2 regions of the Bradyrhizobium brasilense genome follow, and region 2 is predicted to be linked to the other one. Evidence: riboswitches for the same ligand, from Rfam matches in the RefSeq annotation. Region 2 holds a riboswitch; the other holds the start of a gene.

Region 1 (14,565 bases), 170 kb from region 2:
CTGGCGCGCTGGTATGAGGGCTACCTGGTGCCGAGCCGGTCCACGGTATTCGGCATCTACCTCCATGTCGGCGAGACATCGGATTTCTGGCTCAACCTCGGCATCCAGACCCTGGCGACGCTATGGATCCTGCAGCTGACGCTGCGCGTGCTCGGCCTCGCCCGGCCGGTCCGGCTGATTGCGATCAGCCTCGCGCTGATCGCAACCACCGCTTTGCCCTGGCTGGACAGCATGCTGCTGACCGACATCTTCGCCGGCCTTTCGGTGCTCGCGCTCTTCATCCTCATCCTGCACGGCGAACGGATTTCGACGCTGGAGAAGGCGGTGCTGTTCGGGTTCATCGCGTTTTCCGCCGCCACGCACAGCGCGACGCTGGCGGTGCTGCTCGGCCTGTGCTGCGTCGGCTGGATGCTGCGTCCGTGGCTCGGGCGGCGCATCCCGGTCGCGGGCCTCCTGCAAGGCAGCCTGACCACCGTCGCCGGCGCGGCGATGCTGCTGGCGGCGAACTTTGCGCTGTCCGGACAGCTGGCCTGGACGCCCGGCGGCTATGGCGTCGCCTTCGGCCGCATGCTGCAGGATGGCATCGTCGCGCAGTATCTGCACGATCATTGCGCGACGGAGAAGCTGAAGCTCTGCCCCTATCGCAACGAGTTGCCGCCGACCGCCGACGACTTCCTGTGGGGCCACAGCATGTTCAACACGCTCGGCCGCTTCAAGGGACTGAACGACGAGATGGGCCACATCGTGCTGCGCTCGCTGGCCGAATATCCGGAATGGCAGGCCAAGGCGGCGCTGACCGCAACCGCCGACCAGCTCATGCATGTCGCGACCGGTGAAGGCACCAATGGCTGGATCCCGCATACCTACGGCATCATCGAGCGCTACATTCCCAAACAGGTCCGGCCGATGCGCGCGGCGCGGCAGCAACGCTGGCACCTCGACTTCACCGCGATCAACCGCATCCACGTGCCGGTCGCGCTGGGCTCGATGCTCCTGGTCGTCATCCTGTTCGGCCGCGGACTGTGGCAGCGGCGGCTCGACGATCTGACGCTGCTGGCGGGCACGGTCACGCTCGCCTTGCTCGGCAATGCCTTTGTCTGCGGCGTGATCTCGGGACCGCACGACCGCTACGGCGCGCGCATGGTGTGGGTCGCGACCTTCGTGGTGCTGATCGCGGCCGCGCGCGCCTTCGCCAGGGATGAAGCCGACGATCTATTTTCGCCGCGACAGGAAGTCGATGACCCCGGTCTTGTAGACCTTGTCGCCGACCGCCCGCATGTGATCGCGGTTCGGAATGTCGAGCACCTCCGAACCCGGAATGATCCGGCCGAGCGCTGACGCCGAGCCCGCGATCTCGTCCTTGCTGCCGACCGCGATCAAAACCGGCACGCGGATGCCGGCCGCCTCCTCGCGCGTCATCAGGCGGCGCGAGCCACGCAGGCAGGCGGCGAGCGCGCGGCGGTCGGAGCGGGTCTGATCGGCAAAGGCGCGGAAGGTACGGCCGACCGGGTCGGTGACATCGTCGAGCGACGGCGCCTCCAGCGCCAGCGCGACCGCCTCGCCGGGGCCGCCGCCCTCGATCAGTCCGATGCCGATCCCGCCAAGGATCGCCGAGCGCACCCGATCGGAATTCTCTCGCACCAGGATCGCCGTCATCCGCGAGCCCAGCGAATAGCCCATGATGTCGGCGCGCGCGATTCCGAGATGGTCCATCAGCGCAATCACGTCGCCGGCCATGGTCGCGATCTCGTACTGCGCGGCATCGTAGAGCTTGGCGGATTCGCCGTGGCCGCGATTGTCGAGCGCGATCACCCGACGGCCGGCCTTGACGAGATCCGACACCCAGGTCGGGTAGATCCAGTTGACGTTCTTGCTCGAGGCAAAGCCGTGCACCAGCACGATCGGTTCGCCCGCGCCTTCGTCGATATAGGCAATTTCAACATCGCCGTGATGGAAACTCGGCATCATCCATTCCGTTTGTTCTTGGGATTTGCGATTGGCGATCGACAGGCGACCGCAAGCCTAACCCTGGGCGGGCATACTCGCCAAGCTGGCCTGAGCGGCCATCTGCCGCTTCAGGCGCAGCGCCTTGCTTCGTCTGAGCCACCAGGCAGTGGCCCGTTCGGTGGTGGCCTTGATCGACGACAGGAAGCCGAACAGCGCCAGCAGCGCGCCGAACAGCCACATGGTGAGATTGAATGCGCCGGCCGCCAGCAGCAGCGCGCCGCGGCCGAGCAGCTTCAGGATCGCGCGGGTCTGGCCGCCCTTCACCTCGGCGATCCGCGCCGCCCGCGCGATCTCCCTCGGATTCTCGGCGACCTTCAGCGTATCCCGCGCAGCGCGAACCCCGGCCGCCTCGCCGATGCGCCCGACGTCCTTGGCGACGCGCACCAGCGCGCCGGCCTTCTCGGCGCGGAACGCCGCGCGGATCGCGGTTGCGGTTTGCACCGGCCGCAGCACCGAGCCGGATACGACCGCCTCGCGCAGCGCCGGCTGGTCGACGACCTCGCGGGTCGAACGTCCGGCCCATTCGATCATCCCCTCGCTCAGCCGTCCGGCCTTGCGCGTATCCTTGACCAGCGTCAGCCCGGCGCGCAGCGGCCCGGCGCCGCCGACCGACACATAGGTGGCCGCGGTCACCGCGAGCCCGGCGGCGGCGAGGCCGAGCACCAGCTGGTCGGTGTCCTCGCCCATCACGAGGTGCTTGCCCTCGCGCACGACGTCCCTGACATCACCGAACACGAACAGGTCGCCGGCGACCGTGCCGGACAGGCTTGCGACATCGTCGGCATTGCCGGTCACCAGGCCGGTGGCGAACCCCTTGGCGTAATGCATGCTGGATGATTGCTCGGCGCGCGCGTCATCGACGCGCTTGGTGAGATCATCACTAAGTGCGATGCTCTTCTCGCCGGCGAGCGCGACAAAGCTGGCCGCAAGGTCGGCATCGCCGGAAGCCAGTGCCGCCTCGATATTGTCCGCGATCAACGCCGGGTTGTTGCGCAGCACGGAATTGAGCCTGATGTCGGCGAGCGCAGCGGGATCGTCCCGCGCCGCCAGCACGGTGCCGGCATCACGGGCGTGCGGCCAAATAGCCGCGCCCACGGCAGCACTTGCTGCCACGCCGACCACCGCCAAGCTGACGCGCACCCGATTCATCCCGATAAAACCTCTAGTTTTATTCGCCTTGGAGATAGTGTGCCGTTTTTGCGACACAACGGCTCCGACCAAAGGAGGGCTTCTCTGGGACGACAAGATTGTGTCGAATTTGCATGAGCAAATGAGCCATCGGGGCTCTAGGAATCAACTGTTCCCGCCAGTATGGTGCGCGGCATTTCGCGATGCCGCATGCTGTTGATTGCGTCTGCCCATCGTTGCCATCAAGGTGAGAATATGTCCGACCACGTCGTCCCGCACTTCCATAACGATGCCGGTGTCTCGGTGATCGAAATCGGATCGCAGGAGTTCATGTGCGTCGGCGCCAACCCGCCGTTCGACCATCCGCACGTGTTCCTCGACCTCGGCAATGACAACGAGATTATCTGCCCGTACTGCTCGACGCTCTATCGCTTCGCGTCCGACCTCGCGGCCGGCGAAGCGCGGCCGCCGGAATGCGTCCTGAAAGACAAGGTCGCCTGACCGCTCCGTGGCGCTGACGCGAACCGTCATCGTTGCAGGCGCCGGGATCGGAGGACTGACGGTGTCGCTGACACTGGCGGCACAGGGCTTTCGCGTCGTCGTGCTGGAGAAGGCCGAACGGCTCGAGGAAGCCGGCGCCGGCATCCAGCTCTCTCCCAATGCCAGCCGCATCCTGGTCGAGCTCGGGCTCAAGGAACCGCTTGCGCGGCGCGCGGTCACGCCTGAATCCGTCAACATCCTGAGCGCGCGGGCCGGTGGCGAGATCGCACGGATGCCGCTTGGCCAGGCCGCCGAGTTCCGCGCCGGCGCACCCTATTGGGTGATCCACCGCGCCGATTTGCAGGCCGCGCTGCAGGCCGCCGCGAGCGACCATCCCGATATCGATCTGCGGCTCGGCTGCCAGTTCGAGGATGTGACCAAGCATGCGCGAGGCCTCACCGTCGTCCAACGCCGCGGCAATTCACGGCAGGAGGAATTGGCCGTCGCGCTGATCGGCGCCGACGGCATCTGGTCGTCGGTGCGCGGGCATTTGTTTCCGGATGTACAGCCGCAATTCTCCGGCCTGATCGCCTGGCGCGGCACGCTGGACGCCACCGCCCTGCCGCGTGAATACACCGCACCGCGCGTGCAGCTCTGGATGGGACCGGACGCGCATCTCGTCGCCTATCCCATCTCGGCGGGACGCCAGGTCAACGTGGTCGCGATCGTATCGGGCACCTGGAACCGGCCGGGCTGGAGCGAGCCCGGCGACATCGACGAGATCAAGGGCGCATTCGCCACCGCGCGCTGGCCCGCGACGGCGCGGATGCTGATCGGCGCGGTCGACGGCTGGCGCAAATGGGCGCTGTTCACCCTGCCCGACATCGGCCGCTGGAGCGAAGGCGCGGTGACGCTGCTCGGCGATGCCGCGCATGCGATGCTGCCGTTTGCCGCCCAAGGCGCCGGCATGGCGATCGAGGATGCGGCCGTGCTCGCCAAGGCCTTGAGCGACAGCACCGGGGAAAACACCGCGGGCATTCCCGCCGCGTTGAAGCGCTACGCACGGGTGCGGCGCGGGCGCGTGCTGAAAGTGCAGCGCCTGGCGCGACAGCAGGGCCGCATCTATCATTTGCGTGGGCCGGCGGCGATCGCGCGCGATCTGGCGATCCGCGCCATCGGTCCGGAGCGCATGCTGGCGCGGCAGGACTGGATTTACGACTGGCGCGCCTGAACTCGGCCAATCGCGACCGACCCGTCTGGCAACGCAAGCTTAGTGGACGAGGCCTCGCGGTGCGCGCGGGCCCTTCGCCGCCGGCGTGGGGGTAGCGGGGGCAGCGGCCGCAGGCGTGTCCGGCGTGCTTTCATGGCACCTGCCTTTGCGCCAGGCCTCATCCGCCAGCTTCTGCTGGGAGTGGATCGAGATCAGCTCGTTGCGATAGACCATCTCGGAGACGACAGTACCGCCGACGCCGGTCTCCGCCTTGGCCATCAATTTTTCCTGATCCGCCGCGCGGGTCTTGAGATTGCTGCGCTCGTTCTCGAGCTGCTTGCAATCATAAAGCTCGTACTTGGCGGGATCGGCGAATGCCGACGGTACGGTGTCGCCGATCTGCGCGCAGCCGGAAACGCCCGCGGCCGAGGCGAGCAGCGCGATGACGGCCGCCGCGCGCGACAGCTTCAGGCGGCGTGGGAAACGAACGGACATTCAGCTTTCTTAACCGGACAGTGTTGAGATTGCCTAAAGCAGCCACCGGTGTCCGGATTGAGGCTCAATCGCGGCGGCGCGCTGCTTATCCCAATGCTCGGCCGCCGAGGCAAATGGAATTGCGGGCCGCCGCATAAGCCTTTGAAAGCTCACCTGTTAGCACCGGATAATGACAATTCCACTCCGCGCCCAAACGCGCTAGAAATCGGCGCGCCTGGCGCAACGCGGACGTGGCGGAACTGGTAGACGCAAGGGACTTAAAATCCCTCGATGGCAACGTCGTGTGGGTTCGAGTCCCACCGCCCGCACCAACCTTCGCATGCCGTGCGCGGACCCAGCACATGAGTGGGCCAATGTGGCGATGCTCACCGCATCGTGTTTTCCGGCTGTGGCGCGGTTCACACGCCGCGATGGCTGACCATCGTACTCTTTCCGCATTAGAAATTCCGGCCGCGGATTTCGCGGCCGTCGCATTTTGAAATCAATTTGGTCGGAGATCGGCGATGGAGATTGCAAACTGCAATCGAATTGCGGACGACAATCGGATTGCAGACAACAGGGCGCGCGATCACGACGCCTCCAATCTCTTGCACGGCGACGATGCGGCACATTGCAGCAACGGGCTCAATGCACAGAATTTCCGCAACGCTGCGCCCGACGACCGCGTGATCTACCGGCGATGGATCCGCGGCGCGATCATGGTGTACGGACTGCTCGCGTTTGCCGCCGGAGCGGTGGTCTGGATCAACGGAACCGGCATCGGACAGACACAGCTCACGAGCCTGTCGAACCCGAGCAGCATGAGACCAGGCCACGGCGATTAGCGGTCGCCGGTTCGGAACCCGTGCACTGCGTATTCGTTGTCATGCCGCAATTGGAGCATGACGATGCCGAACGACGATCCATCCGCGCAGCGCGCAACCGACCAACCCGATCGGCGCAAGGAGCGCCCCTCCCCGCCGCAGGACGCACCACAAGGCGGGCCACCGCTCAGCGACGGACTGGAGCAGCTCCGCGACAGCCACACCTGACAAGCGACAGCGCGAAAAGAAAATGGCCGGGACAAGTCCCGGCCATTTGTTTTGCGTCAAGCCGCAAGCTTACTCGGACTTGTCGATGTTCCAGAAGATCGGCGTTGCCGGGCCGTCGAGCACGCCGGTCAGCGACTTCCGCCACGCGCTCGGAATGGTGTACTGGCCGAGCGGAACGTAGATCACCTGATCGTAGGCCTCGGTCTGGATTTCCGTGGCGATCTTCTTCTTTTCCTCAGCCGAGCCGGCGCGTGCGAACTTGTCACGCAGCTCCTCGATCTTCGGGTCTTCGGCCCAGCCGAACCAGCCGCCATTCTTGCCGCGACCGGTGATCGACGCGTTGACGATCGGATCGGAAACGTCGGCCGCGACCCAGTTGGTGAAGAACATGTTCCAACCGCCTTCCTTCGGCGGCTTCTGGCTGGCGCGGCGGGTCACCACGGTCTGCCAGTCGGTGGCCTGCAGGTCGACCTTGAAGCCGGCCTCGCGCAACTGCTGCGCAGCCACGACCGGCTGGGCCTTCAACGTCGTGACGTCGCCCGGCGCCATGATCACCACAGGGGTGCCGTCATAGCCGGATGCGGCGAGCGCCTTCTTGGCTTCCGCCAGTCCGTTGCCCTTCACCAGCGTTTCGGCCCCGACGTCGGTCTCGAGCGGCGTGCCGCAGACGAAGAAGGCGCCGCAGATCTTCTGGTACTTGGCGTTGCCGACCAGCGCGTCGAGCACGTCCTTCTGGTTCATCGCCAGGAACGCAGCCCGGCGCACCTTCGGATTGTCGAACGGCGGATAGAGGAAGTTCATGCGTCCGAGGGTCTGGAAGCCGAACTTGTTCAGGACGTCGATCTTGAGATCCGGATTGGCTTCGAGCACCGGCAGCATGTCGAACGGAAGGTTCTCCATGAAATCGATGTCGCCGGATTGCAACGCGTTCACCGCGGTCTGCGCATCGGCCATCGTGACCCATTCGACGCGGTCGACCTTGACGACCTTGCCGCCCGCGGTCCAGCTCGCCGGCTCCTTGCGCGGCACGTAGTCCTTGTTCTTCTCATAGACCGCCTTCACGCCCGGCTGGAATTCCGCCTGCACGAATTTGAACGGTCCGGAGCCGATCTGTTCCGGGATCGGCTTGTCCGGCGGCGTCTCGGCAAGACGCTTCGGCATCATGAACGGCACGCGCGACGACGGCTTGCCGATCGATTCCAGCACGAGGCCGTAGGGTTCCTTCAGCTTCAGCGTGATGGTCTTGGCGTCGGTCGCCTCCAGGCTCGCGACGAAGTCCATCAGCTTCTGGCCCATGCCGTCGACCTTGCCCCAACGCTGCAGCGAGGCGACGCAGTCTTCCGCGGTGACCGGCGCGCCGTCGTGCCACTTCAGGCCGTCGCGCAGCGTGAACGTGTAGGTCAGCTTGTCGTCGGAAACCTTCCAGTCCGCCATCTGCGGCTGGATCTTGAAATTGGAATCCGTCGCCAGCAGCGTGTCATAGATCATGTAGCCATGATCACGGGTGATGTAGGCCGTGGTCATGATCGGATCGATGACGCGCAGATCCGAGTGCATCACCGCGGTGATGGTCTTGCCCGCGGCCATCGCCTGCGGTGCGAATGACAATTCCTGCGGCGCGAACGACAGCGCGAGCGCCGTCAACGCGGCCGCTAGCGTGCGGTGTTTCCAACGCGAGATAGGGAACATGCAATCTCTCCTGACGTGTAACTGGTCAAAGCCGGCTTATTCGTTATGCATGTGGTTCGTTATTTAGGCGAACTAACATGCTGTATGGCTTGTGAAATCGAGACTTGCACCAAGCGCCAAGCGCGTCAATCGGTTTCAAGTCGCATCGGACGTACACAAACGAATGAGGCCGCGCGCCAGATTTTGGCTTTACAAAATCGTCGGCTGAGATTTTCGTAACGCGCGCGCGATGCCGGCGCCGTCAGAACAACAAGAGAGAACAACGATGAACCCCGCCAATCTCCCCTTTGATTCCGAAATGATGCTGCAGGGCCTGCGCAGCTGGGTGGAATGCGAAAGCCCGACCTGGGACGCCGCCGCGGTCGAACGCATGCTCGATCTCGCCGCCCGCGAGATGGCGATCATGGGTGCGACGATCGAGCGCATCGCCGGACGCCAAGGCTTCGCGGGCTGCGTCCGCGCCCGTTTCCCCCATCCGAAACAAGGCCAGCCCGGCATCCTGATCGCCGGCCATCTGGACACCGTTCACCCCGTCGGCACCATCGAGAAGCTGAAGTGGCGGCGCGAAGGCAACAAGTGCTTCGGGCCGGGCATCTTCGACATGAAGGGCGGCAACTACCTGTCGATCGAGGCGATCAGGCAATTGGCGCGCGCCTCCTTCACGACCCCGCTGCCGATCACCGTGCTGTTCACCCCCGACGAAGAGGTCGGCACGCCGTCGACGCGCGACATCATCGAGGCGGAAGCCGCGCGCAACAAATATGTGCTGGTGCCGGAGCCCGGCCGTCCGAACAACGGCGTCGTCACCGGCCGCTACGCGATCGCGCGCTTCAATCTGGAAGCCACCGGCAAGCCCAGCCATGCCGGCGCAACGCTGTCTTCCGGCCGCTCCGCGATCCGCGAGATGGCGCGGCAGATCATCGCCATCGACGGCATGACCACCGAGGACTGCACCTTCTCGGTCGGCATCGTGCATGGCGGCCAGTGGGTCAATTGCGTCGCGACGACCTGCACCGGCGAAGCGCTCAGCATGGCCAAGCGCCAGGCCGATCTCGACCGTGGCGTCGAGCGCATGCTGGCATTGTCGGGCACCACCAACGACGTGACCTTCAAGGTGACGCGCGGCGTTACGCGCCCGGTGTGGGAGCCGGATGCGGGCACCATGGCGCTGTATGAAAAGGCAAAACGCCTTGCGGCAGCGATGGGTCTCGATCTGCCGCACGGCAGCGCCGGCGGCGGCTCGGACGGCAACTTCACAGGCGCGATGGGCATCCCCACGCTCGACGGCCTCGGCGTTCGCGGCGCCGATGCACATACGCTCAACGAGCACATCGAGGTCGACAGCCTCGCCGAACGCGGCCGCCTGATGGCGGCACTGCTGGCGACGCTGGACTGACATCGATTGCACTGCACAACACGTTGGCACTGCCGGATCGAAATTTAGCCTTGTCCATTTTTAAGGCTTCGCCTACGGTCCGGCCGTCCAACGCGACGATGCGGGAGAGATCGAAGCGACAACATTCGTGTTGTTGCCTTTGGCGCCGACGGAGCAACCGCCCCGGAAACTCTCAGGCAAAAGGACTGTATCGTCAGGACGATCTGGAGAGAGACGAACATGGCCGCACATCAAGGGCCATGACGTCCACCGAAGGGGATAGTTCGCTTCTGGCCACAGCCCGATGCGGATCAAGCTCTCAGGTACCGTGACAGATGGGGCGCCGATGCCGGTTTCACCGGTGGTTCGGCGACTCTAACCCACGGGAGCCTGACGACTATCATGCCACACATCGCGATCATCGGCGCCGGCATCACCGGCATAACGACGGCCTATGCCCTGCTTGAACGCGGCTACAAGGTGACCGTCCTCGACAGGCATCGCTACGCCGCGATGGAAACCTCGTTCGCCAATGGCGGACAACTCTCCGCCAGCAACGCCGAGGTGTGGAACAGCGCCGCGACCATCCTCAAGGGGCTGCGCTGGATGCTGAGAAGCGACGCGCCGCTGCTGATGAACCCGAAGCCGAGCTGGCACAAATATTCCTGGATCGGCGAGTTCGTAGGCCACATCACGCGCTATCGCGGCAACACCATCGAGACCACGAAGCTCGCCATCGAAGCGCGCAAGCATCTGTTCTCGATCGCAGAGCGCGAAAACATCGCCTTCGATCTCGAACGCCGCGGCATCCTGCACGTCTATCACGACAGGGCCGGCTTCGAAGCCGGCCTCAAGGTCAACACGCTGCTGCAGCAAGGCGGGCTCGACCGCCGGCCGGTGACATCAGACGAAATCCGCGTCATCGAACCCGCGCTGCAGACGGCCTGCTATGGCGGCTTCTTCACGCCGTCGGACGCGACCGGCGATATCCACAAGTTCACGCGTGGGCTTGCCGACGCCTGCATCCGCCGTGGCGCGAGCTTTGTCCATGAAGCCGACGTCGACACGATCGCACGCGGCGATGACGGCTTCCGCATCGGCTGGAACGAAGCTGCTTCACATGATGCTGCGGTCGCGACACGCCAGCAGCTGCAGGCGGACGGGATCGTGATTTGCGCCGGCGTGGCGAGCCGCCACTTCGCCAGCCTGCTCAACGACCGCGTCAATGTCTATCCGGTGAAGGGCTATTCGATCACCGTGCAGCTCGATGCGCCGCAAAGCCGGAATGCCGCCCCAACCGTCAGCCTGCTCGATGAAGCTGCGAAGATCGTCACCAGCCGGCTCGGCGCCGACCGCTTCCGCGTCGCCGGCACCGCCGAGTTCAACGGCTTCAACCGCGACATTCGCGCCGATCGCATTCAACCGCTGGTGGATTGGGTGCGGCATCATTTCCCGGAGATCGATACGTCGAAAGTCGTGCCATGGGCGGGCCTGCGCCCGATGATGCCGAACATGATGCCGGTGGTTCGCGCCGGACGGATTCCGGGCGTGTTCTACAATACGGGCCACGGTCATCTCGGCTGGACGCTGTCGGCCGCGACGGCGCAGATGGTGGCCCAGGCGATCGACGATTGGCGCGACCTCGATACGCCGCCGATGGCGCCGTCGTTCGGTGCCGGGCTCGATGTGCCCGCCGACGCGCGCAAAGCTGAAATCAATCCACCTTCCAGTGGACTGCTTCGAACTTCACCGGAGGAATAATCGCGGCCCACAGGACTGATTAGCTGCACCGCAAAATCCGCAGCACCGATGGCATGGGACTTGCTCAAGTTCTACCGTGAGTCTGCTACCATCTGTGCTACGGTCTGGTGTGCAACGGTCCCGCTGGGGACTTCATCGACCACAACCCAACGGATCAAATTTGCTCGGATATCTGCTTCGCCGCATCCTCGCCGCCATTCCCGTGATGGGCGTGGTGGCTCTGTTCGTGTTCCTGTTGCTGCGGCTGACGCCGGGCGACCCGGCCGCCATCCTCGCCGGCGACAATGCGACGCCCGAACAGCTCGAACGCATTCGGACCTCGCTTGGTCTGAACGAGCCGATCTACATCCAGTTCTACACCTGGATCGCCAAGCTGCTGCACGGCGACCTCGGCGTCTCCCTGATCTCGAACAAGCCGATCCTCGAAATGATCGTCCCGCGCCTCGAGCCCTCGATCTCGGTCGCGCTGGCCACCATCATCCTCTCGATCCTGGTGGCGGTGCCGCTCGGCGTGATCGCGGCGTGGAAGCACGGCACCTGGATCGACCGCTTCGTGATGGGGCTCTCGGTGCTCGGCTTCTCGGTGCCGGTGTTCGTGATCGGCTATGTGCTGATCCAGATCTTTGCGATTGATCTGCGCTGGGTTCCGGTACAGGGCTTCAAGAGCATCTCGGCCGGCTTCGGTCCGTTCTTCCAGCGCCTCATCCTGCCGACCTGCACGCTCTCCTTCATCTATGTCGCGCTGATCGCACGCATGACGCGGGCCTCGATGCTCGATGTGCTCGGCGAGGATTACGTGCGCACGGCGCGGGCCAAGGGCATCGGCGAGACCGGCGTGCTGCTGCGCCATGCGCTGCGCAACGCGGCCGTGCCGGTCATCACCGTGATCGGTTCCGGCTTCGCGCTGCTGATCTCCGGCGTCGTCGTCACCGAAAGCGTGTTCAACCTGCCCGGCATCGGCCGCCTCACCGTCGATGCGGTGCTGGCGCGCGACTATCCGGTGATCCAGGCGATGATCCTGTTGACGTCGGGTATCTACGTCGCGGTCAATCTGTTGATCGACCTCGCCTACACCCTGCTCGATCCTCGTATCCGGTACTGAGCAATGGCGATCGAAACCCTTCCCGAATCCTCGCTTCCCGTCACCCGGCCGTTCCGCGTCAAGTTCGGCTTCCTGACGTCGACGCCGATCATCGCGATTGCGACGATCAGCCTCGCTCTCATCATCCTGATGGCGATCTTCGCGCCGCTGCTTGCCCCGCATGATCCTCTGCTGCTGACGCCGTCGCAGCGGCTGAAGCCGTCGAGCGCGCAATATCTGCTCGGCACCGACGCCTATGGCCGCGACCTGTTGTCGCGCATCATCTACGGCGCACGGATCTCGCTGGTGATCGGGCTCGGCGCCGCCGTCTGCTCGATCGCCATCGGCCTTCTGATCGGCCTCGTCGCCGGCTTCTTCCGCTGGGTCGATGCGGTGCTGATGCGCGTGATGGACGGCTTGATGGCGATCCCCGCCATCCTGCTCGCGATCGCCGTGGTGTCGCTGTCGGGGGCCAGCATCTGGACCGTGATGGTCGCGATCACCATCCCCGAGATCCCGCGCGTGGCGCGGCTGGTGCGCTCGGTGGTGCTGACCGCACGCGAGGAGCCTTATGTCGAGGCCGCGATCTCGCTCGGCAGCAGCCTGCCGAAGATCATGTGGCGGCATTTGATGCCGAACACCATCGCGCCGCTGATCGTGCAAGGCACCTATGTCTGCGCGTCCGCGATCCTGACCGAGGCGATCCTGTCGTTCCTCGGCGCCGGCATCTCGCCGGAAACGCCGACCTGGGGCAACATCATGGCCGAGGGCCGCGCCTATTTCCAGGTCAAGCCGTCGCTGATCTTCTGGCCGGGGCTGTTGCTCTCGATCGCCATTCTCAGCGTCAACCTGATCGGCGACGCCGCCCGCGACGCGCTCGATCCCCGCATGAAGCAGCGTGAGGGCAAGTGACGGCTTCAGCTCTTCTGAAGCCGTCATTCCGGGGCGATGCGAAGCATCGAACCCGGAATCTCGAGATTCCGGGTCTGGTGCTGGCGCACCATCCCGGAATGACAGTGGGTAAATTCCTTCGCAGCGCCAAGAGACCCTGACATGACCAACGTCGTCCTCGACATCAGCAATCTCGTCGTCGGCCTCGGCCGCAAGGCGGATGCGCATCGCATCATCGACGACCTCTCGCTACAGGTACGCGAAAGCGAGACGCTGTGCCTGGTCGGCGAAAGCGGCTCGGGCAAGTCGGTGACATCGCTCACCGTGATGGGCCTGCAGCAGAAGGGCACGCTGGTGCCGTCCGGCGGCAGCGTCAAACTGGTCGGCGAGGAGCTGCTTACCGCCAGCGACCGGCGGCTGCGGCAACTCCGCGCCACGCGGATGGCGATGATCTTCCAGGAGCCGATGACCGCGCTCAATCCCGTGGTGCCGGTCGGCCGCCAGATCGACGAGGTGCTGCGCGCCCACACTGATCTCGACGCCCGCGCGCGGCGCCAGAAAATCCTGGCGATGATGGAGCATGTGCGGCTGCCGGATGTGGAGCGCATCTTCTCCTCCTACCCGCACCGCCTGTCGGGCGGTCAGCGCCAGCGCATCATGATCGCGATGGCGCTGGTGCTGGAGCCGAAGCTCCTGATCGCCGACGAGCCGACCACCGCACTCGACGTCACCACCCAGAAGCAGATCCTCACCTTGATCCGCGACCTGCAACGCGATCACGGCACCGCGGTTCTGTTCATCACCCACGACATGGGCGTGGTGGCCGAGATCGCCGACCGCGTCGCGGTGATGCGACACGGCCGCCTGGTCGAAACCGGCCCGCTGCAGGACGTGCTGCGCAACCCGAAGATGGAGTACACCCGCAACCTCTTGTCCTCGGTGCCGAGCCTGGTGCCGCGAGCGCCGCGCCCGGAGACGACCGAGCCCGTGGTGCTGGAAGCCAACGAGCTCGGCAAGGTCTACCGGGAGCGGTCGCTGTACGGCAAAGCCCGCGAGGTCGCCGCCGCCAGCAACGTCACGCTCACTCTGCGCAAGGGCCGCACGCTCGGCATCGTCGGCGAAAGCGGTTCCGGCAAGTCGACGGTCGCGCGCTGCATCGTGCGCCTGATCGATCCGACCTCGGGCGGGGTACGCCTCGCCGGCCGCGAGATTTCCGACCTGTCGCGCCGGCTGTTGCAACCGCATCGCCAGAAGATCCAGATCATCTTCCAGGATCCCTACCGCTCGCTCAATCCGCGCGTCACCGTCGGCGAGAGCATCGCGGAAGGCCCGGTCAATTACGGCATGCCGCGCAAGGATGCGCTGGCGCGGGCGCGCGAGCTGCTCGAGCTCGTCCATTTGCCGCCCGACGCGATCT
Region 2 (14,565 bases):
CGGGGCGTCAGCTCGCCGTTCCGGACGCGCTCCGCGAGCGCCGTCCCGTCGTGCTGCGTCCACTCGTCCCAGCTCATCGCCAAAGTCATTTGATCGATTCCTTTTCTGCTTTGTTGCGCAGTGTAATTTGCGCGGCCGCCCGGTCAAACCAGTGCGCGCCGGCAGCCCGTCCGACGCGCGCTTGCGCTCCGACGCGCACTGCGCTGCGCTCCGACGCGCACTGCGCTGCGCTGCAAGCGCCGTGCCCGGCTTGAAAATGCCCCAGTTTCGGCGCCCAGTTGCCTGCTCGCGAGTGGTGGGGGCGTACATGTTCCGCAGGTTGGTGTTGCTCGGCGGCGTGGTTGCGATCGGGCTTGCGCTCAGCGGTTGCACGCGCTGCGGTCCGATCTGGGACGACTGGATGCAGTCGCCGAAATCCTGCAAGTCAGACCATCTCTAGGGGCATGATCCGAAAAGTGGAAACCGGTTTTCCGAAAAAGATCATGCTCAAACAAAGAGATGAGAACATGATGCGATTCCGCGGAAACGCATCATGTTCGGGGCCGGGGCAGGCGCGCTTGGCGGCGGCTTTGTTGCGGTGATATACCGCCGACGAAACGCAGGGAGTGTTCTTATGAGAGTTTTGAGCGCAGTCGCGGTTGCGGTGCTGCTGTCGGCACCGGCCTATGCGCAGATGCCGAACGTCAACCTGATGCCTGAGGTCAAGACCAGGACCCAGGAGGAGAAGGAGCAGGACGCGGTCAGGGACAAGGCCTACAAGGACTCGCTCAGCAAGATTCCCGATGCCAAGGGATCGTCCGATCCCTGGGGCGTCGTGCGCAGCGATCCGCCGAAGGCGGCCGCCCATCCCGCCAAGCCGAAGACCAAGACCGGAAGCTCGGCGCAGCCCGGAAGCGCCGCGCCGCGCAGCCAGTAACGCCCATTCGGGGCGACGTCGTCCGTCTCCCGCAGACTCGGATTCTCCCGCCGCCGCCCCTATATTGGGGTGTCGTCAGTTGGTCCGGAGTTGCGGCATGGTGTCTCGTCCGCGCGATCTCGCCAGCCGGATGGCCGAGCGGCGAAAGCCGGACGACGGCTATCTGCGCGAGACCTTCAGCCTGCCACGCGATCAGGCCCGCGTGAGGGCGCGTGACTTTCTCAAGCGCTACCCGAAGGCGGCCTATATGAGCGCCGTCGAGAGTTGGCGCGAGCTTCCCGGCGGCGACATCGAGTTCACGATGCGGCGGCTGGCAAGCGCGGATTGAAGCGTTTTCGAGCGGAGCGGGCGGGCCAGCCGGTCAGGGCACCGGAGCGTGCACGATAGACTATGCCTCAGTCCCCATTGCTGCCGCGGGTCCGTTTCCGCCCCAGATTGTTCAGTTCGCGATCGATCCGCAGCTGCACGCGGCGGATCGCCAGAAGATCGAGCTTTGCTTCGGTCTTGCCCGTGAAGACGCGATCGCCGATCTGGAAGCGCCATTTCCAGACGCCGGCCATCAGCTGAGTGACGCTGAACTCGATGCCCCTGTGGATCATCTGTAACGGTTCCGCGAATGAAGGGCGGTCGTCGACATTTAAACCATTAGTTGTAATAATGATCAGCGCCCGTAAAAAGATCGTGTGAAAGGCCGCGCCCGTTCGAGCTGTCGTTGTGGATTCTGGAAGGATTCGTCCGTCGGCAGCGTCGCCACGGAACGGTCGCCAGCCATGTTGCCTGCCCAGCGCCGCGCAATTCGCGTTGGTTGAGCAGGCCAATGTTACGAACACTGGCGGAACCTGAGTCTTCCGTCGAACGCTACGGAGTTTTTCCAGGGCTCAGGAGGGGTACGAAGGTAGTATGCAGATTGTGCCAGCCGCTATCGGACGCCGTCGCGCCTGTCAGGTTAACTTGTTGATTATCAGGGAACTTCGGGCGCGAGGCGCATCGTACGGCCGGAACTTTGTTCTTGGCCGGAGAACTACGGAATTTTAAACGGCCCCGACAGGGGGCCGCCAACCCGTCCCGGAGGCGGGTTTTCCTCCAGCAGTCGGGGGGCTACCTGTCTGGCTGGGGGCCCCCAAATAAGGGCACTGCCGGGTCAATTGTTCCAGTAAACATTCCGCGAGAACAGATCGCGACCCGCAGGAAATTATGGGGCCAGAACATCTGAGGGTCTTCTCAGTAGTCCTACCGAGAACATCGGCTACCCCTTGGTTACAACGGGGTTAAACCCAAGCCGGGCCACTCCAAAAATCAAAGCAGGGCACTGTGGATGGAAACAGGCCAGCACCGGTTTGCTGGTACTGGCCGAAATAGGCCACTCGCCAAATCAAAACAGGCCACTTAGGAACCGGCGTATGCGCGGCAACTTGGTCACGGTGCGCAACTCCCAATACGCATGTCCGTCATGGGACAAACTCGGCTCCAGAAGATGAGGATGACGAAGAAGAGGCCGCCAACTGAGGCGGCCTCAGCCTGCGCTTTCGTTAAATCTAGTGTGGATTCGCAATCCTGCTTGCAGGAGTTTGTCCACGCATTTGGCCGCGGTCTTGCGCCGGGAGCCCAGTTGCTGGCGCCTTTGCGCCTGGGCCTGTTGTATCGTTTCCGCCGCCTGGGTGTTTGGTAGTGTTGGCAGGATATGGATTGGGCCCACATGCCGACTGGCCGTTAAGACCCCTACATTGCGCCATTGCGGTGCCGGGACCCAAGCATAGCGCCGCCAATAGAATGCAGATGCTATATCTCATGGTGCCTCCATTCAAAAATGGGTTGTGCCAAATGGGGCCATCAACCTTACATCATGGCGCGTTAACCTCAGTGGGATCGAAATGAGTACCCAATTGGGCGGCGCGTTGGCTGGCGCGATTTTCATCTGAGGCACGACCGAGGATTCAGGAACCCCGTTCACCCACGGAGAACACCGGGGAAGAACGTTTGGCCGTCAAGCGGAACGGATGGGGATAGAACATCCTATAGGCTGCTCGGTAGGACTACTGAGAACAGCTGCCAATCCATGGTTGAGGCAGGGTTAAACCCAAACTAGGCCACTCGAAATTTCAAAGTAGGCCACTAGGGATGGAAACAGGCCAGTACCGGTTTGCTCGAAAGAACATATTGCGAACATAGAACAAACGTGGTACGAGGTTCCCATCAACAACGCATTCCGCCTGATCTCATCGCCCGTTTGTCCCGCTAGCGAATCCCCGCAATAAGGAGCACATCCCAAATGTCCGCCACTGCACTGCGTATCGTCGAAGGATCCTCCATGGACAAGTCCAAGGCCCTCTCAGCCGCGCTCTCCCAGATCGAGCGCCAGTTCGGCAAGGGCTCGGTGATGAAGCTCGGCAAGAACGACCGTTCGATGGATGTCGAGACGGTGTCGTCGGGATCACTCGGGCTCGATATCGCGCTCGGCGTCGGTGGCCTGCCGAAGGGACGCGTCGTTGAGATCTACGGGCCGGAATCCTCAGGCAAGACCACGCTGGCGCTGCACACCGTGGCGGAAGGCCAGAAGAAGGGCGGCATCTGCGCCTTCATCGACGCCGAGCACGCGCTCGACCCGGTCTATGCGCGCAAGCTCGGCGTTAACATCGATGAGCTCTTGATCTCGCAGCCGGACACCGGCGAGCAGGCGCTGGAAATCTGCGATACGCTGGTGCGTTCCGGCGCAGTCGACGTGCTGGTGGTCGATTCGGTTGCGGCGCTGGTGCCGAAGGCCGAGCTCGAGGGCGAGATGGGCGATGCGCTGCCGGGCCTGCAGGCCCGCCTGATGAGCCAGGCGCTGCGCAAGCTGACCGCCTCGATCAACAAATCCCATACCATGGTGATCTTCATCAACCAGATCCGCATGAAGATCGGCGTGATGTACGGCTCGCCGGAGACCACCACCGGCGGCAACGCGCTGAAGTTCTATGCCTCGGTTCGCCTCGACATCCGCCGCATCGGCGCGATCAAGGAGCGCGACGAGGTGGTCGGCAACACCACCCGCGTCAAGGTGGTGAAGAACAAGCTGGCGCCGCCCTTCAAGCAGGTCGAGTTCGACATCATGTATGGCGAGGGCGTCTCCAAGATGGGCGAGATCCTCGACCTCGGCGTCAAGGCTGGCATCGTCGAGAAGTCGGGCGCCTGGTTCTCCTATGACAGCCAGCGGCTCGGCCAGGGTCGCGAGAATTCCAAGGCATTCCTGAAGTCGAATCCCGACATCACCGCCAAGATCGAAGCCGCGATCCGGCAGAACTCCGGCCTGATCTCCGAGCAGATCCTCGCCGGCACGCCCGAGCGCGACGCCGAGGGCGAGGAGCCGACGGAAGAGTAAGCCTTCAGCATGATCCGGAAAAGTGCGAAGCGGTTTTCCCTCGCGACAAACGCGAAGCGTTTGCGCGGAGATCATGCTCAAATCATCACATGACTTCGCTGCAAGCGGGTGCTGAGGACGTTGAGTTGCCGACGTCTTCGGCGCCCGTTTGGTTTTGTGTGTCGTCGCGAGAGTTGGGCCGATGAAGCGCCTGATCCTGACCAGTCCGTCCGGCCTCAGCCTCATCCGTTCGGGGCTTGCCGAGGTCGGTATTACATCGACCTTTCGGTTTGTCGGTGGACCGCTGCCGTCGCCAGGAGAACTCGAGGCGTATTTCGGGGCGCGGTCGGACAAGAATCCGGTCGGACACTGGTCGCACTGGTGCGCGTGGGGCCAGCGGCCTCAGGATGCCCGGGCACGTAGGAACCTCGCACTGAACGAATTTTGCGAGCCTTACGAGGTGATCGAGCTTTGGTTCGATCCGGATCCAAATGATCAACTGCAGCTCATCTGGTTGCTCGATCATTTCCAAGCTTACCCGGCGCTGGCGGCCAAGTTGAAGTTGCGGCTTGTCGCATTCGATCTGCTGACGATGCACGAGACGTGGCGTAGCTGGGACCAGGTACCGCTTGCCAACATCCGATCCGAGGACCTTGAGACCGCAAGCGTATGTTGGCAGGCGTACCGGGCGGCAACGCCGGAGGCCTGTTTCGATGCGGTTCATCGCGACCTGAGCGCGTTTCCCTTGCTGAGGCCGGCGCTGCTTGATCTGCTTCGTGAGCTGCCATGGAGCCGATCCGGACTGGGCGCGACCGAGATGCGGTTGCTTGAACTGGTCGCCGCCGGGTTCATGGGGACGAACGCGCTGTTCTACCTCCGCGGCTTTCGCCAGCGTGGCGTCTTTAACGACATGGAAATCGGCAGGCTGCTCGAAGGCCTTGCGCATGGTCCGCGACCGGCGATTGCCGGGCTCGACGATGGCTTGCGCTCCATCGACCCGGACAATGCGCGACGTCGCCTGGAGGCCTTCCAGCGAAGCCGCTTGTCGGTGACGGAGTTTGGCAAGGCGGTGCTTGCCCACAAGGCGGACTTCACGGACCACAATCCGGTCAATCGCTGGTGGGGCGGCACGCACCTCACCAACGACAACCTTTGGCGCTGGAATCCGGCGTTGACCGGCCATGACACGCAGCGGGAGCCGCGCACGTCGTGACGAGTCTGATCCTGGCGACAAGCGATCTCGCGAGCTATCGCCTGAGGCAGGCGGGAAGGGCGGATATCGTCGTCGGCTTGAGGCCGCGCTTCGTTTGGGGGAAAATGCCCTCGTCAGATGACCTCACGACCCTGCTGGAACCGCGTTCCGCAAAGCATGTCGATTTCGACACGCACTGGCTCGACTTCGCCAGTTCAAGATGGACCGGCTCGATCGGTCGGGACTTTGGGCTTGTCGAGTTGTGTGAGCGTTGCGACAGCGTCGAGCTATGGGCTGATCCCCAGCCGAATGACCAGTTGGTGCTGGCCTGGTTGCTCGACGTGCTCCGCCCGCACCGCCACATCGTAGCGAAGCTCAGTCTGGTCCAGACCGATGTCGAGATCGGCGGGTACCGAAGCGAGAGCTCGGCGAAATGGCGATTGCCTGCACTTGCGGTGACCGATGATCGGCTGGAATTGGCCGGTCGCGCCTGGAATGCCTATCGCGCTCCGACGCCCGAGCCCTGTTTCGACCTTCTCATGCAGGATCTGTCGGCCATCCCGCAGCTCCGCGCGGCGCTCATTGCGTTGCTCGAGGAGCTGCCCGGGCGAGACACCGGCCTCGGCGCGTCCGAACTGCGGATGCTGGATCTCGTCGCCGACGGCGAGACAAGCCCACAGGTCCTTTCAAGCGAGCTGAACCGGGAACGCGGCGTGTTCGATTTTCAGGAAGCGGAGCTGATCCTGGACCGGCTCGCCTATTGTCCATCACCGGTCCTGAGCGGATTTCCCTCCGAGATCGAGGCGGCCGACGATTTGAAGGCCCGACGAGAACGACTCCTGTACAGTCGGCTGTCGCTCACCGATTTCGGCCAGGAAGTGTCGGATCGCGAGCTCGACTTCAGCCAGTACAATCCGATCCATCGCTGGTGGGGCGGCACCGAATTGACCAATGAGCGGCTGTGGCGCTGGGACGCCGAGAGCCGCAGCTTGGTCGCCCCGTAAGCCTGATCCGCACAACGCGTGTGCGCAATCAGCCTGCGCCTATGCCAGCGCCTTTTCGCGGCTCGCGATCAGCGCCCGCAGGTCCTCGGTCACCGCGACCGATTGATGCGTCTTCTGGTCGGTCGCGACCCAGATGATCTCGCCGGTGGCGCGCAGGTCATCGGAGCCCCTGGCGAAGATCGCGAGCGCAAGATTGATCGAGGAGCGGCCGATCTTGGCGACCCGGACGCAGACCTCGATGTCCTCGTCGAACCGGATCGGCGCCTTGTACTCGACGACCGATTTCACAGTGTGGAAGTCGATGCCGGTCCGCGCCACCTCGCCGAGATAGTCGTAGCCGAGCGCGCGGAAATATTCGGTGATGGCGGTGTCGAAATAGGTGAGGTAGTGGGCGTTGAACACCACGGCCTGCGCGTCGACCTCCGAATAGCGGACGCGAAACGGGAAATGGAACCAAAATTCCTCGCGCATGTTTCCTCCTGCCGCGGGCGGCCCTCGCTATCGTTCGTCCCGCGGTTAGCAGGGACGTTACGATCGCTCTACCCATCCTACAACAATGGCTACGAGAAGGGCGCTTACTCCGCCGCCTGCGCGTAATCCTCGACCGGCGGGCATGAGCACACCAGATTGCGGTCGCCATAGACGTTGTCGACGCGCCCGACCGGGCTCCAGTATTTGTCGGAACGCGACACGCCGGCCGGGAAGCAGCCCTCGGCGCGGGTGTAGGCCCGGTTCCAGGCATCGTCGGCGATGTCGTGCACGGTATGCGGCGCGTGGCGCAGCGGCGAGGCCTCGACCTTCCAGCGGCCCTTCTCGATCTCCGCGATTTCGTCGCGGATCGCGATCATGGCGTCGCAGAAGCGGTCGATCTCGAACTTCGATTCCGATTCCGTCGGTTCGATCATCAGCGTGCCCGCCACCGGGAAGCTCATGGTCGGCGCGTGGAAGCCGTAGTCGATCAAGCGTTTTGCGATGTCGTCGACGGTGACGCCGCTGGTCGTCTTCAGCGGCCGCGGATCGACGATGCACTCATGCGCAACGCGGCCGCGCTCGTTGCGGTACAGCACCGGGAAGTGCGGCTGCAGCCGTGCGGCGATGTAGTTGGCATTGAGGATCGCGATCTCGGTCGCCCGCGTCAGGCCTTCGCCGCCCATCATCAGGATGTAGATGTAGGAGATGGTCAGGATCGACGCCGAGCCGAACGGCGCGGCCGACACCGGGCCGATCGCATGCGCCGTCGCTCCGTCGGTTGCGGGATGGCCCGGCAGATAAGGCGCAAGATGCGCCTTCACGCCGATCGGGCCCATGCCGGGGCCGCCGCCGCCATGCGGAATGCAGAAGGTCTTGTGCAAATTGAGATGGCTGACATCGGCGCCGTAGTCGCCGGGCCGCGACAGCCCGACCTGCGCGTTCATGTTGGCGCCGTCGAGATAGACCTGGCCGCCATGCGCATGCACGATGTCGCAGATCTCGCGGATATGCTCCTCGAACACGCCGTGGGTCGACGGATAGGTGATCATGACCGCGGCAAGGTTGGCGGAGTGCTTCTCGGCCTTGACGCGGAGATCATTGACGTCGACGTCGCCGCGCGCATCGCACGCCACCACCACGACCTCCATGCCGACCATCGCGGCCGAGGCCGGATTGGTGCCGTGCGCGGAGGAGGGGATCAGGCACACCTTGCGGTGCGGCTCGCCGCGCGCGAGGTGATAGCCGCGGATCGCCAGCAGTCCGGCATATTCGCCCTGCGCGCCGGAGTTCGGCTGCAGCGAGACCGCGTCATAGCCGGTGATGTCGCACAGCCATTGCTCCAGCCGCTTGAATAGCGCGTGATAGCCCTTGGCCTGATCTGAGGGCGCGAACGGATGCAGATTGCCGAACGCCGGCCAGGTCAGCGGGATCATCTCGGTGGTGGCGTTGAGCTTCATCGTGCAGGAGCCGAGCGGGATCATCGCGCGGTCGAGCGCGAGGTCACGATCGCTGAGCTTGCGCATGTAGCGCAGCAGCTCGGTCTCGGAACGATGCGTGTTGAACACCGGATGGCTGAGGAAGGCGCTGGTGCGCCGCAGCTCCTTCGGCAGCGCCTCGTGCGCGCCGGCCTCGATCTCGGCATAGCTGAGCTTGCCGCCGAACACGCGCCACACCGCCTCGACCGTCTCCGGCGTCGAGGTCTCGTCGAGCGCGATGCCGAGCGTGGTCGCGCCGATCCGCAGATTGATCCGCTCGGCCTGCGCGCGGGTGACGAGCTCGATCTGCTTGCTACCTGCCTCGACGGTCACGGTATCGAAGAACGCTTCGCTGGTCGGCGCAAAGCCGAGCTTGCGCAGGCCGGCCGCGAGCACGGTGGCGCGACGATGCACGCTGCGTGCGATATGGGTCAGGCCCTCGGGACCGTGATAGACCGCATACATCGAGGCGATCACGGCGAGCAGCACCTGCGCGGTGCAGATGTTCGAGGTCGCCTTCTCGCGGCGGATATGCTGCTCGCGGGTCTGCAGCGCGAGGCGATAGGCGGGCTGCCCACGCGAATCCACGGAAAGGCCGACGATGCGGCCGGGCAGCGAGCGCTTCAGCGTGTCGCGCACCGCCATATAGGCGGCGTGCGGTCCGCCATACCCCATCGGCACGCCGAACCGCTGCGCCGAACCGATCGCGATGTCGGCGCCGAGCTCGCCGGGCGAGGCGAGCAGCGTCAGCGACAGCAGGTCCGCCGCGACGATCGCCAGCGCGCCCTTGGCGCGCAGCGACGCGATGGCAGGCTTGAGGTCGCGAACCGCGCCCGACGTTCCCGGATATTGCAGCAGCGCGCCGAGCACGTCGGCGTTGTCGAGCTCGGTCAGGGGATCGCCGACCACCAGCGCCCAGCCCAGCGGCGCGGCGCGCGTGCGCATCACCGCCAGCGTCTGCGGATGCACCTCCTTGTCGACGAAGAACACCTTCGCCTTGACCTGCGAGTGGCGCTCGGCGAGCGCCATCGCTTCCGCCGCGGCGGTCGCCTCGTCGAGCAGCGAGGCGTTGGCGACGTCGAGCCCGGTGAGATCGCAGATCATGGTCTGGAAGTTGAACAGCGCCTCGAGCCGGCCCTGGCTGATCTCCGGCTGGTACGGCGTATAGGCGGTGTACCAGGCCGGGTTCTCCAGAATGTTGCGCTGGATCACCGCGGGCAGGATGGTGCCCGAATAGCCCTGGCCGATCAGCGAAGTGAACACCTGGTTCTGCGCGGCGAGCTCGCTCATATGCGCGAGCGCCTCGGTCTCGCTCAGCGCCCGGCCGAGATCGAGCGGCGCCTTCTGCCGGATCGACGCCGGCAGCGTCTCATTCATCAGCGCCTGCAGGCTCGTGGCGCCGACCGTCTCCAGCATCGCGTTGACGTCGCGCGGCGACGGTCCGATGTGGCGGCGGACGAAATCGGTGGCGGCTTCGTTGATCGGCTTGAAGGGCGCGTTCATGACGTGATCCTCGGGGTGATCCTTTAGGCGGTGTGCGCGGCGTAGGCGGCCTCGTCCATCAGGCCGCCGAGCTCGCCCTTGTCGGCAATCTTCAGCTTGAAGAACCAGGCCTTGCCGCCGGCGTCGGAATTGACCAGCGCGGGCTCGGCGGCGAGCGCGTCGTTGACCTCGACCACCTCGCCGGAGATCGGCGCGTAGACGTCGGAAGCGGCCTTGACGGATTCGACGACAGCGGCGGCCTCGGCCTTCTTCAGGCTGCGGCCGATCTTGGGCAGTTCGACGAACACGACGTCGCCGAGCTGCGACTGCGCATAGTCGGTGATGCCGATCGTGGCGACGTCGCCCTCGATGCGGAGCCATTCGTGGTCGGACGTGTACAGCGTCGTCATGGGGATCGGTCCTTTGGCGTTTAGCGTTTGTAGGTATTGGGGACGAAGGGCGTGGCGGAGACCTTCAGCGGGAGCCGCTGGCCGCGCACTTCGGCGAAAACGGTGGTGCCGACGGCGGAAAGGGCGGTAGGCAGATAGCCCATCGCGACCGGCGCATTGAGGCTCGGGCCGAAGCCGCCCGAGGTCACCTTGCCGATCTGCTCGGTCGAGCCGGCATCGGCGAACAGCGCGGCGCCTTCGCGCACCGGGGCGCGGCCGTCGGGCTTCAGGCCGACCCGCCGGCGCGCAGCGCCATCTGCGAACTGCGCGAGAATCTTGTCGGCGCCCGGGAAGCCGGCGGCGCGGGCGCCGCCGCTGCGGCGAACCTTCTGCACCGACCATTCCAGCGCGCCTTCGACCGGCGTCGTCGTGGTGTCGATGTCATGGCCATAGAGGCAGAGCCCGGCTTCGAGCCGCAGGCTGTCGCGCGCGCCGAGCCCGATCGGCAACACGTCGGGATTGTCGAGCAGCGCGGTGACCAGGGCTTCCACCTTGTCTGCGGGCACGGAAATCTCAAAGCCGTCCTCGCCGGTATAGCCGGAGCGCGAGACGAAGCAGTCGACGTCGCCGACGCGGCGCGGACCGGCGTCCATGAATTTCGTCGAACCGACATCTGCACAAAGTTTCGCCAGCGCCGATTCGGCTTTCGGGCCCTGCAGCGCGATCAGCGCGCGGTCGGCCAGCGAGACGATCTCGCAGGCGTCGGAGAGACTCGCGCGCAGATGCGCCTCGTCCTCGGCCTTGCAAGCGGCGTTGACCACGAGGAACAGGTGATCGCCGAAATTCGCCACCATCAGGTCGTCGAGCAGGCCGCCGTCATTGTTGGTGAATTGCGCGTAGCGCTGCCGTCCCGGCGCGATGCCGACGATGTCCTGCGGCACCAGTTTTTCCAGTGCGAGCGCGGCGTCGGCGACCTTGCCGGATTTGGCCTTCAGTACGAGTTGGCCCATGTGCGACACATCGAACAGGCCGGCTTCCTTGCGGGTGTGCAGGTGCTCCTTCAGCACGCCGGCCGCGTATTGCACCGGCATGTCATAGCCGGCGAACGGCACCATCTTGGCGCCGCGCGCGAGATGCAGCGCGTGCAGCGGGGTCTGTTTCAGCGGGGAGGTTTCGCGCGCAAGCATCACAGGGCCCTCGCGGTTCCCGCCGGGGACCTATTTCCCCTTGAGAAACCTGCAGAAAGCCCCATCTGTCGCTGTGCCTGAGAGTATTATCCCGTCGGCGGACGCATCGGGGCGAACCCCAGCGTCTCTTTCCAGATGTCAGACGTCACGCGGTCCTTTTGCCTGAGAGTTTCCGGGGCGGTTGCTCCTTCGGCGCCGGCGGTAAGGCCGGTCTCTCCCGACGTGACTAGGTATAGGTAGGTAGAAAACACGGCGCCACCAAGACTGTCAACGCAGCTGCAGCAACTATCCAATGGGCTTTGTGCTGCCGCGGCAAGCCCATGATCCGCCTGCACAGTTTCTGGACACCGCAGCTGGCAATGTCTAAAAGCGTTCGGCCGGAAAATGACGCCTTTTTGCGGCTGGCCGGCCCCTTTTTCCGATTGGATGAACATGAGCAGCGTCAACGACATCAGGTCGACATTTCTGAACTTCTTCAAGGAGAACGGGCACGAGATCGTGGCCTCGTCGCCGCTGGTTCCGCGCAACGACCCGACCTTGATGTTCACCAATGCCGGCATGGTGCAGTTCAAGAACGTCTTCACCGGCGTCGAGAAGCGCGGCTACCAGCGCGCCACGACGTCGCAGAAGTGCGTGCGCGCCGGCGGCAAGCATAACGACCTCGACAATGTCGGCTACACCGCGCGCCATCTCACCTTCTTCGAGATGCTCGGCAACTTCTCGTTCGGCGATTACTTCAAGGAGCGCGCGATCGAGCTCGCCTGGAATCTGATCACCAAGGATTTCGGGCTGAAGAAGGACAAGCTGCTGGTCACCGTCTACCACACCGACGACGAGGCGGCCGGCTACTGGAAAAAGATCGCGGGCTTCTCGGACGACCGCATCATCCGCATCCCGACCTCGGACAATTTCTGGGCGATGGGCGATACCGGCCCGTGCGGTCCGTGCTCCGAAATCTTCATCGACCGCGGCGAGCACATTTGGGGCGGACCTCCGGGCAGCCCGGAGGAGGATGGCGATCGCTTCCTCGAATTCTGGAACCTGGTGTTCATGCAGTACGAGCAGGTGACGAAGGAGGAGCGCGTAGCGCTGCCGCGTCCCTCGATCGACACCGGCATGGGGCTCGAGCGCATGGCCTGCATCCTGCAGGGCGTCGAGAGCGTGTTCGAGACCGATCTGTTCCGCAATCTGATCGATGCCGCCGCGTCTACCCTCGGGCACGGTCCGAACGAGCAGAACGTTGGGTCGTATCGGGTGATCGCGGACCATCTGCGCTCGTCCGCGTTCCTGATCACCGACGGCGTGCTGCCGTCGAACGAAGGCCGCGGCTACGTGCTGCGCCGGATCATGCGCCGCGCGATGCGCCATGCACAGCTCTTGGGCGCGAGCGAGCCGCTGATGCATCGCCTGGTCTGGGCGCTGGTCCGCGAGATGGGCCAGGCCTATCCGGATCTGGTCCGTGCGGAGAAGCTGATCGAGGAGACGCTGCGGCTGGAGGAGACGCGCTTCCGCAAGACGCTGGCGCGCGGCCTGTCGATCCTCGACGAGAAGAGCGCCGGCCTCAAGAAGGGCGACATGTTCGACGGCGACACCGCGTTCACGCTGTACGACACCTATGGGTTCCCGCTCGATCTGACGCAGGACGCGCTGAAGTCGCGCGGCATCAGCGTCGACCAGGCGTCGTTCACCGACGCGATGGAGCGGCAGCGCGTGAAGGCGCGTGCCTCCTGGGCAGGTTCGGGCGAGGCGGCGAGCGAGGCGATCTGGTTCCCGCTGCGCGAGAAGCTCGGCGCGACCGAATTCCTCGGCTACGAAACCGAGAGCGCGGAAGGCGCGGTGACGGCGCTGATCAAGGACGGCGCCGAGGTCGAGAGCCTGAAGGCCGGCGAGAGCGGCGCGATCGTGCTGAACCAGACCCCGTTCTACGGCGAGTCCGGCGGCCAGGTCGGCGACACCGGCGTGCTGACCGGCGAGGGCGTCAAGTTCCGCGTCACCGACACGCAGAAGAAGGCCGGCGATCTGTTCGTGCATCTCGGCACGGTGGAGCAGGGCACGCTCGGTAACGGCACCGCATTGCAGCTCGAGGTCGATCACACCAGGCGCTCGTCGATCCGCGCCAACCATTCGGCGACGCATCTGTTGCACGAGGCGCTGCGCCAGGTGCTCGGCGATCACATCGCGCAGCGCGGCTCGCTGGTCACGCCGGACCGGCTGCGCTTCGACTTCGTGCATCCGAAGCAGATCACGCCGGAAGAGCTCGCCCGGATCGAGGACATCGCCAACGATGTCGTGCTGGAGAATGACGAGGTCACGACCCGGGTCATGGGCGTCGACGATGCCCGCGAGGCCGGCGCCCGCGCGCTGTTCGGCGAGAAATACGGCGACGAGGTTCGCGTCGTGTCGATGGGCAAGGGCGCCCGCGATCACGGCCAGAACGCGCTTGGCTGGTCGGTCGAGCTCTGCGGCGGCACCCATGTCCGCCGCACCGGTGACATCGGCATGATTTCCGTGACCAGCGAGGGCGCGGTGGCGTCCGGCGTGCGCCGCATCGAGGCGCTGACCGGGCATCATGCGCGCAAGCACGCCAACGACACCATCGCGCTGGCCAAGACCGCGGCGCTGGAGCTGCGCACCACGATCGACGACGTGCCGGCGCGCATCACAGCTCTGATGGAAGAGCGCAAGAAGCTCGAGCGCGATTTGTCCGACGCCCGCAAGAAGCTCGCGATGGGCGGCGGCGGTGCGTCGAACGGCGCCGCCTCAGCGGTTCGCGAGGTCGGCAATGTCAAGCTGCTGGCGCGCGCGGTCGAGGGCGTCGAGACCAAGGATCTCAAGAGTCTCGTCGACGACGGCAAGAAGCAGATCGGCTCGGGCGTGGTCGCGATCGTTGGCGTCACCGAGGACGGCAAGGCCGGCATCGTGGTCGGCGTCACCGCCGATCTGACCGCGCGGTTCAACGCGGTCGAGCTCGTGCGCAAGGGCTCCGAGGTGCTCGGCGGCAAGGGCGGCGGCGGCCGGCCCGACATGGCGCAGGCCGGCGGGCCTGACGGCGCCAAGGCCGACGCCGCACTGTCGGCGATCGAACAGGCCATGACTCAACAGGCATCGGCCG

What was found. Region 2 has a riboswitch for glycine ahead of gcvT (glycine cleavage system aminomethyltransferase GcvT). Riboswitches for the same ligand answer to the same signal wherever they lie in the genome.
Region 1: it holds a riboswitch for glycine, as region 2 does, so the genes downstream of both, QA635_RS17475 (D-amino acid dehydrogenase) here and gcvT (glycine cleavage system aminomethyltransferase GcvT) in region 2, are expected to answer to the same signal.

What each region holds. Positions count from the first base shown of each region.
Region 1 covers NZ_CP121669.1:3,750,613-3,765,177, reverse strand. Annotated here, with positions in the region: partial or broken gene QA635_RS17525 (hypothetical protein) at 1-1,209, shown strand, start outside; gene QA635_RS17520 (alpha/beta fold hydrolase) at 1,213-1,965, opposite strand; gene QA635_RS17515 (hypothetical protein) at 2,023-3,156, opposite strand; gene QA635_RS17510 (zinc-finger domain-containing protein) at 3,391-3,636, shown strand; gene QA635_RS17505 (FAD-dependent monooxygenase) at 3,644-4,846, shown strand; gene QA635_RS17500 (twin-arginine translocation pathway signal) at 4,886-5,320, opposite strand; tRNA gene QA635_RS17495 (tRNA-Leu) at 5,545-5,631, shown strand; gene QA635_RS17490 (hypothetical protein) at 5,824-6,144, shown strand; gene QA635_RS17485 (ABC transporter substrate-binding protein) at 6,421-8,040, opposite strand; gene QA635_RS17480 (M20/M25/M40 family metallo-hydrolase) at 8,306-9,436, shown strand; glycine riboswitch at 9,528-9,634, shown strand; glycine riboswitch at 9,638-9,752, shown strand; gene QA635_RS17475 (D-amino acid dehydrogenase) at 9,818-11,176, shown strand; gene QA635_RS17470 (ABC transporter permease) at 11,337-12,278, shown strand; gene QA635_RS17465 (ABC transporter permease) at 12,282-13,169, shown strand; gene QA635_RS17460 (ABC transporter ATP-binding protein) at 13,311-14,565, shown strand, end outside.
Region 2 covers NZ_CP121669.1:3,578,343-3,592,907, forward strand. Annotated here, with positions in the region: gene QA635_RS16620 (amidase) at 1-89, opposite strand, end outside; gene QA635_RS16625 (hypothetical protein) at 308-439, shown strand; gene QA635_RS16630 (hypothetical protein) at 614-916, shown strand; gene QA635_RS16635 (hypothetical protein) at 1,014-1,244, shown strand; gene QA635_RS16640 (hypothetical protein) at 1,312-1,515, opposite strand; gene recA (recombinase RecA) at 3,186-4,274, shown strand; gene QA635_RS16650 (hypothetical protein) at 4,456-5,466, shown strand; gene QA635_RS16655 (hypothetical protein) at 5,463-6,449, shown strand; gene QA635_RS16660 (acyl-CoA thioesterase) at 6,489-6,920, opposite strand; gene gcvP (aminomethyl-transferring glycine dehydrogenase) at 7,025-9,898, opposite strand; gene gcvH (glycine cleavage system protein GcvH) at 9,922-10,287, opposite strand; gene gcvT (glycine cleavage system aminomethyltransferase GcvT) at 10,308-11,453, opposite strand; glycine riboswitch at 11,595-11,683, opposite strand; gene alaS (alanine--tRNA ligase) at 11,886-14,565, shown strand, end outside.